DNA from 2 places in the Pseudoalteromonas sp. CnMc7-15 genome. Region 1 is predicted to be linked to the other one. Evidence: predicted binding sites of a transcription regulator. Region 1 holds the regulator's gene; the other holds the start of a gene.
What was found. Region 1 encodes LexA, which represses DNA repair genes until DNA is damaged. Its sites were predicted from a motif close to TACTGTATNNNNATACAGTA; they were not measured.
Positions count from the first base shown of each region.

Region 2: a site for LexA is predicted at 4,827-4,846, ahead of uvrD (DNA helicase II). Genes of this name have one in related genera too.

Region 1 is NZ_JAKRFT010000005.1:415,662-422,253, forward strand. Features, by position in the region: gene MHM95_RS14600 (cytochrome c oxidase subunit 3) at 1-279, opposite strand, end outside; gene MHM95_RS14605 (cytochrome c oxidase assembly protein) at 299-841, opposite strand; gene ctaD (cytochrome c oxidase subunit I) at 841-2,415, opposite strand; gene coxB (cytochrome c oxidase subunit II) at 2,412-3,545, opposite strand; gene lexA (transcriptional repressor LexA) at 3,864-4,481, opposite strand; gene MHM95_RS14625 (HNH endonuclease family protein) at 4,701-5,450, shown strand; gene MHM95_RS14630 (STAS/SEC14 domain-containing protein) at 5,516-5,881, shown strand; gene MHM95_RS14635 (DUF924 family protein) at 5,882-6,412, opposite strand; gene grxB (glutaredoxin 2) at 6,511-6,592, shown strand, end outside.
Region 2 is NZ_JAKRFT010000011.1:4,746-11,337, reverse strand. Features, by position in the region: gene MHM95_RS18415 (alpha/beta fold hydrolase) at 1-571, opposite strand, end outside; gene cyaY (iron donor protein CyaY) at 572-892, opposite strand; gene MHM95_RS18405 (lipoprotein) at 1,039-1,224, shown strand; gene dapF (diaminopimelate epimerase) at 1,291-2,121, shown strand; gene MHM95_RS18395 (DUF484 family protein) at 2,118-2,729, shown strand; gene xerC (tyrosine recombinase XerC) at 2,726-3,658, shown strand; gene MHM95_RS18385 (HAD-IA family hydrolase) at 3,661-4,353, shown strand; gene MHM95_RS18380 (GNAT family N-acetyltransferase) at 4,331-4,768, shown strand; gene uvrD (DNA helicase II) at 4,911-6,592, shown strand, end outside.

The DNA of each region.
Region 1 (6,592 bases):
GAAAATGAACCAGCTCATTCCTTGTTTAAAAGAACGATCCATTTGCGCCGAATACAAGCCACTTTGTGACTCATTAATCACATTGCGAAACCACCCCACCAGCATGTACACCAGCACCGCAATACCAGCAATAAGCCAATAGGTACCAGAGCCACCGCCTTGCTCTAACTGCATAACGCTAAGACCCGCGCCCACAGCGATAAAAAACAACGCAACAGCCCCCACTATCGGCCAGGGGCTTTGCTCCGGAACATAATATTTTTCGTATTGATTACTCATTTCGTTAACCTCGCTCGGTTTATCGCGCTTGCGCTGCGAGTAAGTCTTGTCGCTTAGCGCTGATATCAAAGAGGGTGTAAGACAGCGTTAATTCCTCATACTCCTGCGGCAACGCAGGGTCGACATAAAAGCGCAATTGGTATTCAAGCCGTTCATTGGCTTGTAGCGGCTGCTGGTCAAAGCAAAAACACGCCAATTTGTGTAAATACTTGGCTGCGAGCCCTGGAGAAACAGATGGAATAGCCTGCATGACTCGCGGCTCACCACTGGTATTCGCTGCGGCGAATGTCACCACTGTCATCGCCCCGGGTTTCACCACCACTTCTTGCTTTTGCGCTAACACTTCAAAGGGGGCACCACTTTGCGCATGGGTTGTAAAGCTCACCGTCACTTCGCGAGAGTCATCCACATGCTCGCTTTGCTGCGCCTGTTCGAGTGAGGGCTTACCATTAAGCCCTGTTACTTCGCAGAACACGTCGTAAAGCGGCACCAAGGCAAAGGCGAACGCAAACATGCCGATGACGCTGATGACTAGTTTCTTTAATAACGGTGCGTGGTTCATTACTGTACCTTAGGTGGCGTTTCAAAGGTGTGGTAGGGTGCCGGAGATGCTACCTCCCACTCCAAGCCTTCTGCGCCATCCCACACTTTCGCTGGTGCTTGCTCTCCAGCCTTGATGCACTTGAACACCACGGCAACAAACAGCAGTTGAGAGAGTCCAAAGGCGAAACCACCAATACTGATAATGGCGTTAAAATCAGCAAACTGCAGCGCATAGTCTGGAATACGTCGTGGCATACCCGCCAAACCTACAAAATGCATGGGGAAGAACAGCACATTAACGCTGACTAACGACAGCCAGAAATGCCATTTCGCTAACGTGGTGCTATACATGTGCCCAGTCCATTTTGGCAGCCAGTAATAAGCAGCGGCCATAATTGAGAACACCGCCCCTGTCACTAAAACATAGTGGAAGTGCGCCACCACGAAGTAGGTGTCATGGTACTGGAAATCCACTGGGGTAATTGCCAACATCAACCCTGAGAAGCCCCCGAGGGTAAACAACACAATAAAGGCGATAGCAAACATCATTGGTATTTCAAAGCTGATGGCACCGCGCCACATAGTGGCTACCCAGTTAAATACTTTTACTCCCGTTGGCACCGATATCAACATGGTCGAGTACATAAAGAACAATTCCCCGGCCAATGGCATACCGGTGGTAAACATATGGTGGGCCCACACCACAAAAGACAGCAAGGCGATGGAGGCCGTGGCATATACCATGGACGAATAACCGAACAGTTTTTTGCGTGAAAAGGTAGGAACTATGGTGGAGATAATGCCAAACGCTGGCAAAATCATAATGTACACTTCCGGGTGACCAAAGAACCAAAAGATATGCTGGAACATCACAGGGTCGCCACCACCGGCGGCATTGAAGAAATCAGTGCCAAAATACTTATCAGTGAGCACCATGGTCACCGCACCCGCCAACACCGGCATCACTGCAATTAATAAAAACGCAGTGATCAACCAGGTCCACACAAATAGCGGTAATTTCATCCACTTCATCCCTGGAGCACGCATATTAACGATGGTCACAATGACATTAATGGCCCCCATGATGGAGCTTATCCCCATAATGTGAATGGCAAATACAAACAGGGCAGTATTGTCGTTGCTGTAGGTGGTCGATAAGGGCGCATAGAAGGTCCACCCAAAGGCCGGACCGCCGCCTTCCATAAACAGCGACAGCAATAGGATGGCAAAAGCGAATGGCAGAATCCAAAAGCTCCAGTTATTCATTCGCGGCAAAGCCATATCTGGCGCGCCAATCATCATGGGGATCATCCAGTTAGCTAAGCCCGTAAAGGCAGGCATCACGGCGCCGAAGACCATAATCAAACCATGTACTGTGGTCATTTGGTTGAAAAAATGAGGGTCAACCAGCTGAAGTCCTGGTTGGAATAGCTCGGCTCGGATCACCATTGCCATGGCGCCACCGGTTAAAAACATCAACAACGAAAATAATAAGTACAAGGTGCCGATGTCTTTGTGGTTAGTAGTAAAAAGCCAGCGTTTAATTCCGGTTGCAGGCCCGTGATGTTCATGTGTTGCAGCTGCTGTACTCATTGTTCCTCCCCATCAATATAGGCCTGAATCACGCTTGGTTGAACGATGTCACCGGTTTCATTACCAAAGGCATTGCGTTGGTAAGTAACCACCGCAGCCAACTCTTTAAGCGTAAGTTGACCGACAAATGCCTGCATCGCAGTCCCTGGCTTACCGTGCACCACAATATCGATATGGTCGTTAATATCGCCGGTGGCTATTGGACTGCCTTTAATGGCGGGAAAGACTCCAGGTAAACCGAGCCCCGTAGGCTGATGACAAGCTGCGCAGCGAGTGATGTACACTTGCTCGCCCGATGCCATTAGCTCATCTTCAGAGAGGATTTGTTCTAGCAGCTCAGCATCGGCCTGCGCCTGAGCTTGCTTCGCTTGTTTCTGCTCTGCCAGCCAAGCGTCAAACTCTTCAGGGGGTTTTGCTTCTACGACCACCGGCATAAAGCCGTGGTCTTTACCGCATAACTCGGCGCACTGGCCGCGATACGTACCCGGTTCGTTTACGCGTGTCCAAGCTTCGTTGATAAACCCAGGGTTAGCGTCTTTCTTTACTGCAAAATCGGGCACCCACCAAGAGTGAATAACGTCATCTGAGGTCATTAAAAAACGTACTTTTTGATTAGTGGGAATGACCAAGGGTTTATCTACTTCGAGGAGGTAATTGTCGCCCTTATTTTGCGCATTTTTGATTTGCTCTTGAGGCGTTGACAGCAGTGAGTAGAAGCCCACATCGTGACCCATATACTCGTAGTGCCATTTCCATTGTGAACCAGTCACCTTAATGGTGATATCGGCCTTTGTTGTATCCTCCATAGCAATCAGGGTTTTGGTGGCCGGAACAGCCATAGCTATGAGAATAACAAATGGAATCGCTGTCCAAAGTATTTCTACTTTGGTGCTTTCATGAAAGGTAGCGGGGGTGACCCCTTTTGACTTGCGGTGTTTGAGCAGCGCCCAAAACATCACCGCGAAAACAACCACACCAATCACACAGCATATAATAAATATGGTCATGTGTAGTTGGTAAACATTTTCGCTAATGTCAGTTACCCCTTGGCGCAAGTTGTACTTGCTATTCGCGGACACCAATTGAGGGAATAACAGACATAGCAACATGAGGGAGCTCAGCTTCTTCATGTGTACCATCTCCTTATTGTTGCGCAATGCAAGGAAGAGGCGGTTACAGCTTAATACCCAATCTTCGTTATTATTATGCTTTTACCAGTCGACAACTTTGACCCTAAATAAACTGTTGAAAAACCGACCAGCAAAGCCTGTAATATAACCAATTAGTCAAAGATTGAGCTAATAGCAAGTTAATACACTATTTTTGTTTACGTTTTATTAATAAATTAACAGGAATATTCAAGCTGTTAGAAAGCACTGTGGCTAAGGAAGGAACATGGGGAAAGCCCCTAATAACAGACCTATTAGAGGCAAAATAAGTAAATTTAATTACATCCAGTCGGCGTTTCGGATCACACCTACAGCTAAGCCTTCAATATTAAAGGATTCGTTCTCTAAATCGACTTCAATGGGTGTGAATTCTTCATTCTCTGCATGCAGCAGAACCTTACGCCCAGCTTTTTCTAAACGCTTCACGGTGACATCTTCATCAACCCGCGCGACCACCACTTGGCCGTTTTCAGCCACCTGAGTGCGATGTACCGCTAATAAGTCGCCATCCATAATGCCGATATCTTTCATACTCATGCCATTTACGCGCAGCAAATAATCTGCAGCAGGCTTGAACAGCAGTGGGTCTATCTGGCAGTGACTCTCTATATGCTGTTGGGCAAGAATGGGCTCGCCCGCAGCAACGCGGCCAATTAAAGGCAGGCCCAATTGTTCGGGTTCTTCTTCCTCGACCAATTGAATACCTCGACTCGCGCCAGGCTTCATTTTGATTACGCCTTTCTTAGCCAACGCCTTAAGATGTTCTTCTGCGGCGTTAGCACTGCGAAACCCCAGTGTTTGTGCAATTTCTGCACGCGTCGGCGGCATGCCGGTATCTTTAATAAAGACTTTAATCAGCTCAAGAATTTGCGATTGGCGTTTAGTTAATGGGCGCATACAACTGGGTTTCCATACAGTACATTTAACTGTGAGTATATACAGTTAAATGAAAATCGCAAATAAAATCAGGGAATTTGCTGACCGTTGCAACCTTAATTAATGCAACTTCGCTTTTGTTCATATGCAACCTCACCTCATACTCATAAAGTGATAGGTGACGAATGCGCGACAATGCTTTAAAGTAGCGCTGTTTTAGTCATGTTATTAAGCAGTTAGATGACTCGCCAAGGTGTATTTTCAGCGTTCCTTTTACTTATTTCGGCACTGACGATAGGTGCGTGCAAAGCCGATACGGTCAAGATGTCGCGCAGCGGCCTTTGTCACCCTGAAGATTCGGCTCATTATCAACGCACTCAATCTTTTACCCCCTATGCGAACTTAGAAAGCTGTCTAGCAGACGGTGGACGTTTACCAAAGAACTACACTAAACAAACATCAGAAAATAGTTATCATCGGGATAACTGGCCACATTGGTTAGACACCGATCACGACTGCCAAGACGCCCGTGCTGAAGTGCTGATTGCCCAATCACACAGTGATGTAAGCTACACCACTCAAGCGCGCTGCACCGTGACCAGCGGCCAGTGGCATGACCCTTATTCGGGGCAGATACTACGCAATGACGATGACTTAGATATAGACCATATTGTGCCGCTTAAATTTGCCTATGAACACGGTGCTGCCACTTGGAGTCGTTCGCAAAAGGCACAATTTGCCAACGATATGGAGAATTTGCTTGCTGTTGATGATGGCCTAAATCGTAGCAAAGGCGCAAAAGGCCCTTGGCAATGGTTGCCGCCGCATCAAGATTACCGCTGTCAGTACATTCAGCGCTTTAATTACATCATGAGCAAATATGACCTTCGCTACTCGCAAAACGAAAAAGACCAAGTTCAGAGTTTGCTGCAAAGCTGCGTAGGTGAAACTTTAAACCTCAGCGCACTACCTACAACCTTGCACCAATAACCAACCGCTTGTAAGTAAATATTCTATATTGATAGAGCATCCAATGAACTCGTCGGCGAGGATATATGCTCAATATCACTATAAACGAAACACACAATACCGCCCTACTCGAACCACAAGGCCAGCTGACAGCAGAAGACTTTGCAGCAGCAGTGCGTATTATCGACCCTTATATTGAACAGCATGCAAAGCTACATGCTCTCATTATTGTTACTGAACACTTTCCGGGGTGGGATTCATTTGCCGCGTTACTCTCTCATCTGCAATTTGTGCGCGACCATCATCAAAAGGTGAATAAAGTAGCCATTGCCACCAATTCGTTGCTTGGTGACTTTGCCCAGCACCTTGGCGCACACTTTATTCATGCAGAAGTTAAATCTTTTCGTTATGAACAACGTGAACAAGCGAAGCGCTGGGCACAAAGCCCTTAACTAAAAGCGGCTACCAGGCTGATTCAAAAACGCCTGTTCAGCGTCGCTCGATTGCCGACCGAGAATATCATTACGATGTGGATAACGCCCAAAACGGTCAATGATTTCTTTGTGAGCCAGTTCATATTTATAATTACTTAAGGGCCGAAAAAGCTGCTCGGCCACCACATGAATCGCCTGGCTCTCACTGTGCATATAGGGCATGTATAAGAAACTACGCTCGGTATCATCAAGCTCTAAAGCAAACTTTTTCTCCACCGCATTCTGCGCCAAACATAAAGCCAGAGCATCGGTTGCAAACGCTTGGGCCGTATCGCGGAACATATTACGAGGAAACTGATCCAGCACTATAATTTCACATAACGCGCCTCGAGCAGATTTTCGCCAAGAATAAAGCTCGCCTTGGCGCGCTGCCTCGTAAGTAGGTAAAAATTGCTTTTTTACTGTGGCGTCAAAGTCGGCGCTTTTTTTAAACCAATCCTGTGGACTGCTGTGAGTAAACCAAAATTCGTAAACGGATTCATATTGCATGATGATCTAATGGCGAAAGTTTGCTTTCGTCCGGCAACTATTGTTTAGTTACAGCTAAGGCCAAAAGGTAGTAATTCGCAAGCTCTGAGGTATTTTTTATGAAGCTGTTTATATTTGAACATTGCCCCTATTGTATAAAGTCATTACTGGTTGCACGCGCCTTGGGGCTAGAGGTGGACG
Region 2 (6,592 bases), on a different contig from region 1:
CGTTCATGCCTTCATTTTGCAGGTAAGTATAGGCTTGTTTACCTGCTTCTAAAGGCACCACATTGTCAAAATCGCCATGAGCCATGAAAATATTAAGATCGCGATGGCGGGCCTCATCCGTTAAGCGCTCAGGCTCAGACATATAGGTTGATAGCGCCATAACACCGGCCAGCTTATGATGGTAACGCGGCGCTAAGTGTAAGGCGATAACTCCCCCTTGAGAGAAGCCAGCTAAAATAATTTTATCCGCAGGGATCCCGGCCGCTATCTGCTCGTCTATTAATGCACTGATACTTTGCGCCGATTGTTGCACACCTTGGGCATCTGCACGTTTATCTAGATCAAGAGATTTGATGTCGTACCAAGCCCGCATTTCCATACCACCATTGATGGTCACCGCTTGCACCGGGGCGTGTGGGAAGAGGAACTTGACCCCGAGCTCGGCTGGTAGGTTTAAGTGTGCAGCAACAGGTGCAAACCCTTCACCAGAATCGCCTAAACCGTGAAGCCAGATAACTGTACATTTGTGCTCTGGCGCATCAAACACACTCACGCCGTCAAAGCTACTCACTTAATCATGCTCCCAGCGGATTTCAACACCCGCTTGTTTACTCGCCGCATCACACATAAACTGCCAAAATTCCGCACCAGAGCGGTTATCAATCCAAATATCGCCGCGTAGTTCAAAATGGTGTCCGTTAAACTTAGTAGCGACCCAAACTTGATGTAATGGCGCTTGTTTATTAATGACGATTTTGCTGCGATCAGCAAAGATAATTTCTAATATGCCAGCTGCAGACTCATAATCTAAATCCGCATCAATATCGTCTATCTGCTCTTCTATTGTTAGCATCAAGGCATCGGCTAACTGATGGTATTCGGTATCGGTCATGGTGGTTTCGCTCATTGTGGCTGCGCTCCTATATGCTCGCAGTAACGTTCGATGGGAAATAATTCAACAGCAACGACTACATTTTTTGTATTTTCTGTTACTCTGCGATTATAAAACGAGTCATATTAATTATCTATCGAATCGCTATGTACAAAAGTCATCGTTTGCTTCGTATCCTTGCAGCCTCCAGCTTAACGCTTCTCAGTGCGTGTGGTCAAAGCGGCGCCCTCTATTTGCCACAACAAGAACAAGTAGATAACCAACAAGCAGAAACACCGCTAAATGCCAAGGAAACCGCAAACGATAACGCAGAGCCGTCGCCACAGCAGTAAAAGCAATGGCCTTGGCGCAACTTTGTAGGCATAGTAACAGCATAGAGTGAGCGATTATAAAGCGTTATGTTAGTTAACTTTTCAAAGATGCATGGTTTGGGTAATGACTTTATGGTCGTGGACAATGTTACCCAAAATATTTTTCTCTCCCGAGACCAGATCAAGCGCTTGGCGGATCGCCATTTTGGCGTTGGCTTTGACCAGCTGCTGATGGTGGAAGCACCTTATTCACCGGATTTAGACTTTCATTACCGCATTTTTAACGCCGATGGCAACGAGGTTGAACAATGCGGTAACGGCGCACGTTGTTTTGCTCGCTTCGTACGTATGAAGGGACTCACTAATCGTCATAAAATCACCGTTTCCACTAAAGGCGGCAATATGACGCTGTATATTGAAAAAGACGGGCAAGTGACGGTCAATATGGGGCAGCCAATATTAGAGCCCAAAGATATACCGCTGCAAGCCAATAAGCGTGAGCTAACCTATATTCTTCGCCACCAAGAACATACATTATTTATGGGCGCCGCATCGATGGGTAATCCACACTGTGTGATCGAGGTTGAAGACATTACTGCCGCCGAGGTGCACACCCTAGGTCCAGCTGTTGAGCAGCATGAACGCTTTCCAAAGCGTGCCAATGTCGGTTTTATGCAGATTATTGACGAGTCTCATATTAAACTCAGAGTGTGGGAGCGTGGCGCAGGTGAAACCTTAGCCTGTGGCAGCGGTGCATGTGCAGCCGCCGTTGTCGGCCAGTTGCAAAGCAAGCTTGGGCGCAACGTCAAGGTCGACCTACCAGGCGGAGCTTTGCAAATACGGTGGCAAGGTGAAGGTCATCCAGTCAAGATGACGGGTCCCGCAGAGCATGTTTTTGACGGACAAATAGCCTTATGAGCGAATTAACTACACAGCAAGTCAGTGAATACCTACAACAGAACCCAGACTTCTTTTTAGAAAATCCGGGCGTGTTTGCTTGTATGAACTTTGGCTCTCAGCATGAGAGCGTCGCTTCCTTACAACTGCGCCAGCAGCAGCTATTAAGAGAGCAAAACCTTGCTCTTCAAGAACAATTACAACAACTTGTAAGTCAAGCGAAGCAAAATGAACAGGTTTACCAAGTATTCAGTGCCTGTCATCGCCAGCTTATGAGTGACTGTGAATTTGTCGAGCTTGCCAGTAGCCTAGAGCAACTTATTTGCGAGCAACTGCAGCTTAACGAGTGCAAGTTGGTTCAGTACAATGACGCTCTGCAACCGCTAATAAATAGCCGTTTACACGCACAAGGCCATTATCTAGGACGTCTCTCGGAGCAAGAGCAGGCATTGATCTTTAATCATACCTGCAAGAGCGCGGCATTGTACTTAATTGGTGAGCCGGATGCGCCCTTAGCATTGCTCGCGTTTGCCAGCGAAGATGAACTGCATTTTGAGCCCGCGCAGGACAGCTTTTTTATCTTCGAGTTTGTGAAAGCATTACAAGAGCGTCTTGCTACCAGTTCATGAGCGAGTCGCAGGCGCTAACATTTTCGACCATGGCTGACACTTGGGCCACACCTGTCCAGTCGTACAGTGATTATCTTCGTTTTGAAAAACAATATTCGCCACTCACCTTAGAACAATATCAACGACAACTTCTTGAAGTGGCGAGGTATTATCATGAAGAGCGTGATGGTTGGCTGACCTTAAGCGCTGATGATATTCGCCGGTTCGCCATGTCATTGCGAGCACGAGGCCTAAGTGCACGTACCGTCAGTTTAAAATTAAGTTGTCTGCGGGCTTTTTTTCGCTATTTGAAGCTTTACCACCAGCACCACGACAACCCGGCGCAGTACGTAAAAGGGCCAAAATTCGATAAGCCCCTGCCTCGTAACTTAGATGTAGACCAAATGCATCAATTGTTGGATATTGATGATGATGATCCTCTGGCAGTTCGTGATAAAGCCATGATGGAGCTGATGTATTCCAGTGGTTTGCGGATCAGCGAACTGGTGAGCTTAAATGTAACCGATATAGACGTGCGTGGCGGAGAAGTTCGGGTCCTAGGTAAAGGCCGTAAAGAGCGTATTGTTCCTGTGGGCCGCCAAGCCATTAGCGCATTAAACTCGTGGCTAAAAATACGCCCAGCGCTGATCGGCCAAGACTCTGATGCGCTATTTTTATCACAGCGCAAGTTGCGCATTTCTGCTCGTCACGTACGTGAGCGCATGCGTGAATGGGGTGTCAAACAAGGGATTAGTGTCCAGGTACATCCACACAAACTACGCCACTCTTTTGCTTCGCATGTACTTGAGTCCAGTGGTGATTTGCGCGCGGTGCAAGAGTTGCTTGGACACAGCAGCTTGTCCGCCACTCAGGTTTATACCCATTTGGACTTTCAACACCTTGCCAAGGTGTATGATAATACCCACCCTAGAGCCAAAAAACAGAAGTAACTATGATTCGATTCAATCGCGCCTTAGAGCAAGCCAAAGTGCTCAGTTTTGATTTGGATGACACGCTGTATAACAATCATCCGGTTATTAAGGCTGCACTGCAGGCGCAACATGATTACTTACAAACATTGCCGCAATGGCGCGAGCAAGAAGCTGATTTTTGGCAATACTGTCGCGAGCAGGCGTTAATGCAGCAGCCAGCATTAGCGCATGATGTTACCGCCCTACGTAAGCAGGCACTTACTCACGCCATGAATCACATGGGTGTTGATAACAGCCATGCTGAACATGCCTATCGGGCGTTTGCCGAGGCCCGCAGTGACATTGTTGTTGCCGACAGTGTGCTGGCATTATTGGACACTTTGCGCCAACGCTTTCGCCTGATAGCCATCACCAACGGCAATGTCGATGTCACCCGCTTTAACCTTCATGGCCAGTTTGATGCCGTGTTTATGGCCGGCCCGGACGGTCGTGCTAAACCCTATAGCGACCTTTACCACAAAGCAGCGCAGGCAATGGCAGTCACACCGCAGCAAATAATCCATATCGGCGATAGCTTAGACACTGATGTACAAGGCGCCAATAATGCTGGTTGCAAGAGTGTATGGCTGAATAACCAAGCGATTAGCTACCAGTACAAGGGGCTAGCGGATATGGAGATTAGCGATATCCATGAGCTCGAGATTCTCACTTAAACCGGTTAGTTTGTCCGAGTGTTTAACAGCTCAGCGTTGTATTCCAGAGCTTGCCACTGGTGCCAGCCTGGCTCGCTATGAGCGAAAAATCGCAGCGGCTCCTTTCCTTGCTCTCGTGGCTTATCAGCAACATCATATTATCGGTTTTAAACTGGGCTTTGCGTTGTCACCACAATGTTTTTATAGCTGGCTTGGCGGTGTGGTGCCCAGTTATCGCTCTCAAGGGGTAGCCAGAGCGCTGCTGCAATATCAAGAGCGCTGGGCCAAAGCCCATGGCTATCAAGAAATTCAAGTTAAGAGCATGCTGTGCTTTAGCGCTATGCGTGCCATGTTGGCGAAATATCAGTACTTACAACTCACTGCCAACAGCCAAATTGATGCCGATACTAAGATTGTATTTAGCAAGCTGCTATAAAGCCATCAAGTGCCAGTGTCGGGCCTGCAAAACCATAGCGAATGACAAAGAGACAGCGCACTGGTTATAAAAACAGTATTCTATTTAGCCAAGCTGGAACTCTTGTTATACTGGTGGCAATTATGACAGGTGGAATGCGGCGATGGATGTATCTGAATTACTTGATGGCTTAAACGACAAGCAACGCGAGGCGGTAGCAGCGCCGTTGCAAAATATGCTGGTATTAGCAGGAGCTGGCTCGGGCAAAACCCGAGTCTTGGTGCACCGCATCGCTTGGCTTACTCAAGTTGAAGGAGCCTCGCCTTTTAGCATCTTCGCCGTAACCTTTACCAACAAAGCCGCAAAAGAGATGCGTGCTCGTGTCGAGCAGACCATTCAAGGCTCTGTTGGCGGCATGTGGGTAGGCACATTCCACGGCTTGGCACACCGTATTTTGCGCGCCCATCACCGCGAAGCCAAGCTACCTGAGTCTTTTCAAATTCTTGATAGCGATGATCAACAGCGAATGATCCGCCGCTTACTCAAGGCCATGAATATTGATGAGAAGAAGTGGCCAGCCAAACACCTTGCGTGGTATATCAGCGCCAAAAAAGATGAGGGCCTGCGCCCGGGTGACATTCAAGCCTATGATGTCAACGAGCAGCTATTGCTGCGCGTCTATTCAGCTTACCAAGAGGCTTGCGATCGCGCCGGACTGGTCGATTTTGCAGAAATACTGTTGCGTTGCTACGAGGTACTGCAGCAAAATCCAACACTGCTGCGCCATTATCAACAGCGCTTTGCGCATATTCTGGTGGATGAGTTTCAAGATACCAATACCATTCAGTACCGCTGGCTAGCACTGATCGCAGGCGATACCAACAGCATGATGATTGTCGGCGATGATGATCAAAGTATCTACGGCTGGCGTGGTGCCCGTATCGAGAATATCAAACGCTTCTTGGACGACTTCGACGCCGAAACCATTCGTCTTGAACAAAATTACCGTTCGACTGCTACCATCTTGAAAGCAGCGAACTCTCTGATTGAGAATAACGCAGAACGCATGGGTAAAAATCTGTGGACCGACGGCAATCAAGGCGAGCCTATTTCCATTTATGCTGCTTTTAATGAGCTAGATGAAGCGCGCTTTATTGTTGGCAAAATAAAAACTTGGATGGATGCAGGCAATGCGCTAACCGATACCGCAATTCTTTACCGTAACAATGCGCAATCTCGAGTCTTAGAGGAAGCCTTGTTACAAGAGGGGTTAAAGTACCGTATTTATGGCGGCATGCGCTTCTTCGAGCGCCAAGAAATCAAAGATGCATTATGTTATTTGCGCCTGGTGAGTAATCGTCAAGATGATGCCGCCTTTGAGCGTGTGATCAACACCCCAACTCGAGGCATTGGCGATAAGACGCTCAGTCATATTCGTGACTGTGCCCGAGCCGAGTCGCTGCCGTTATGGTATGCCGCCAAGGCTATCTTAGAGCAGAAACATTTGTCTGGTCGCGCCGCCACGGCAGTTAATCGCTTTATTGAGTTGGTTGAGGGGGTGGAGCAGCGTATTGCTGAGTTGACCCTCGCAGAGCAGGCAAAATACACCATAGAGAATACCGGTTTGATGGCCATGTATCAGGCCGAAAAAGGCGAAAAAGGCCGTGCTCGCGTGGAAAACTTAGAAGAGCTTATTAACGCTTGCGAGCAGTATGAATTACCTGTTGATGAAGAGTTTTCCTCACCACTGCAAGGCTTTTTAGCCTATACCTCTTTAGAGGCCGGAGAGGGTCAAGCCGAAGAGCACGAAGACGCTGTGCAAATGATGACTCTGCACTCTGCCAA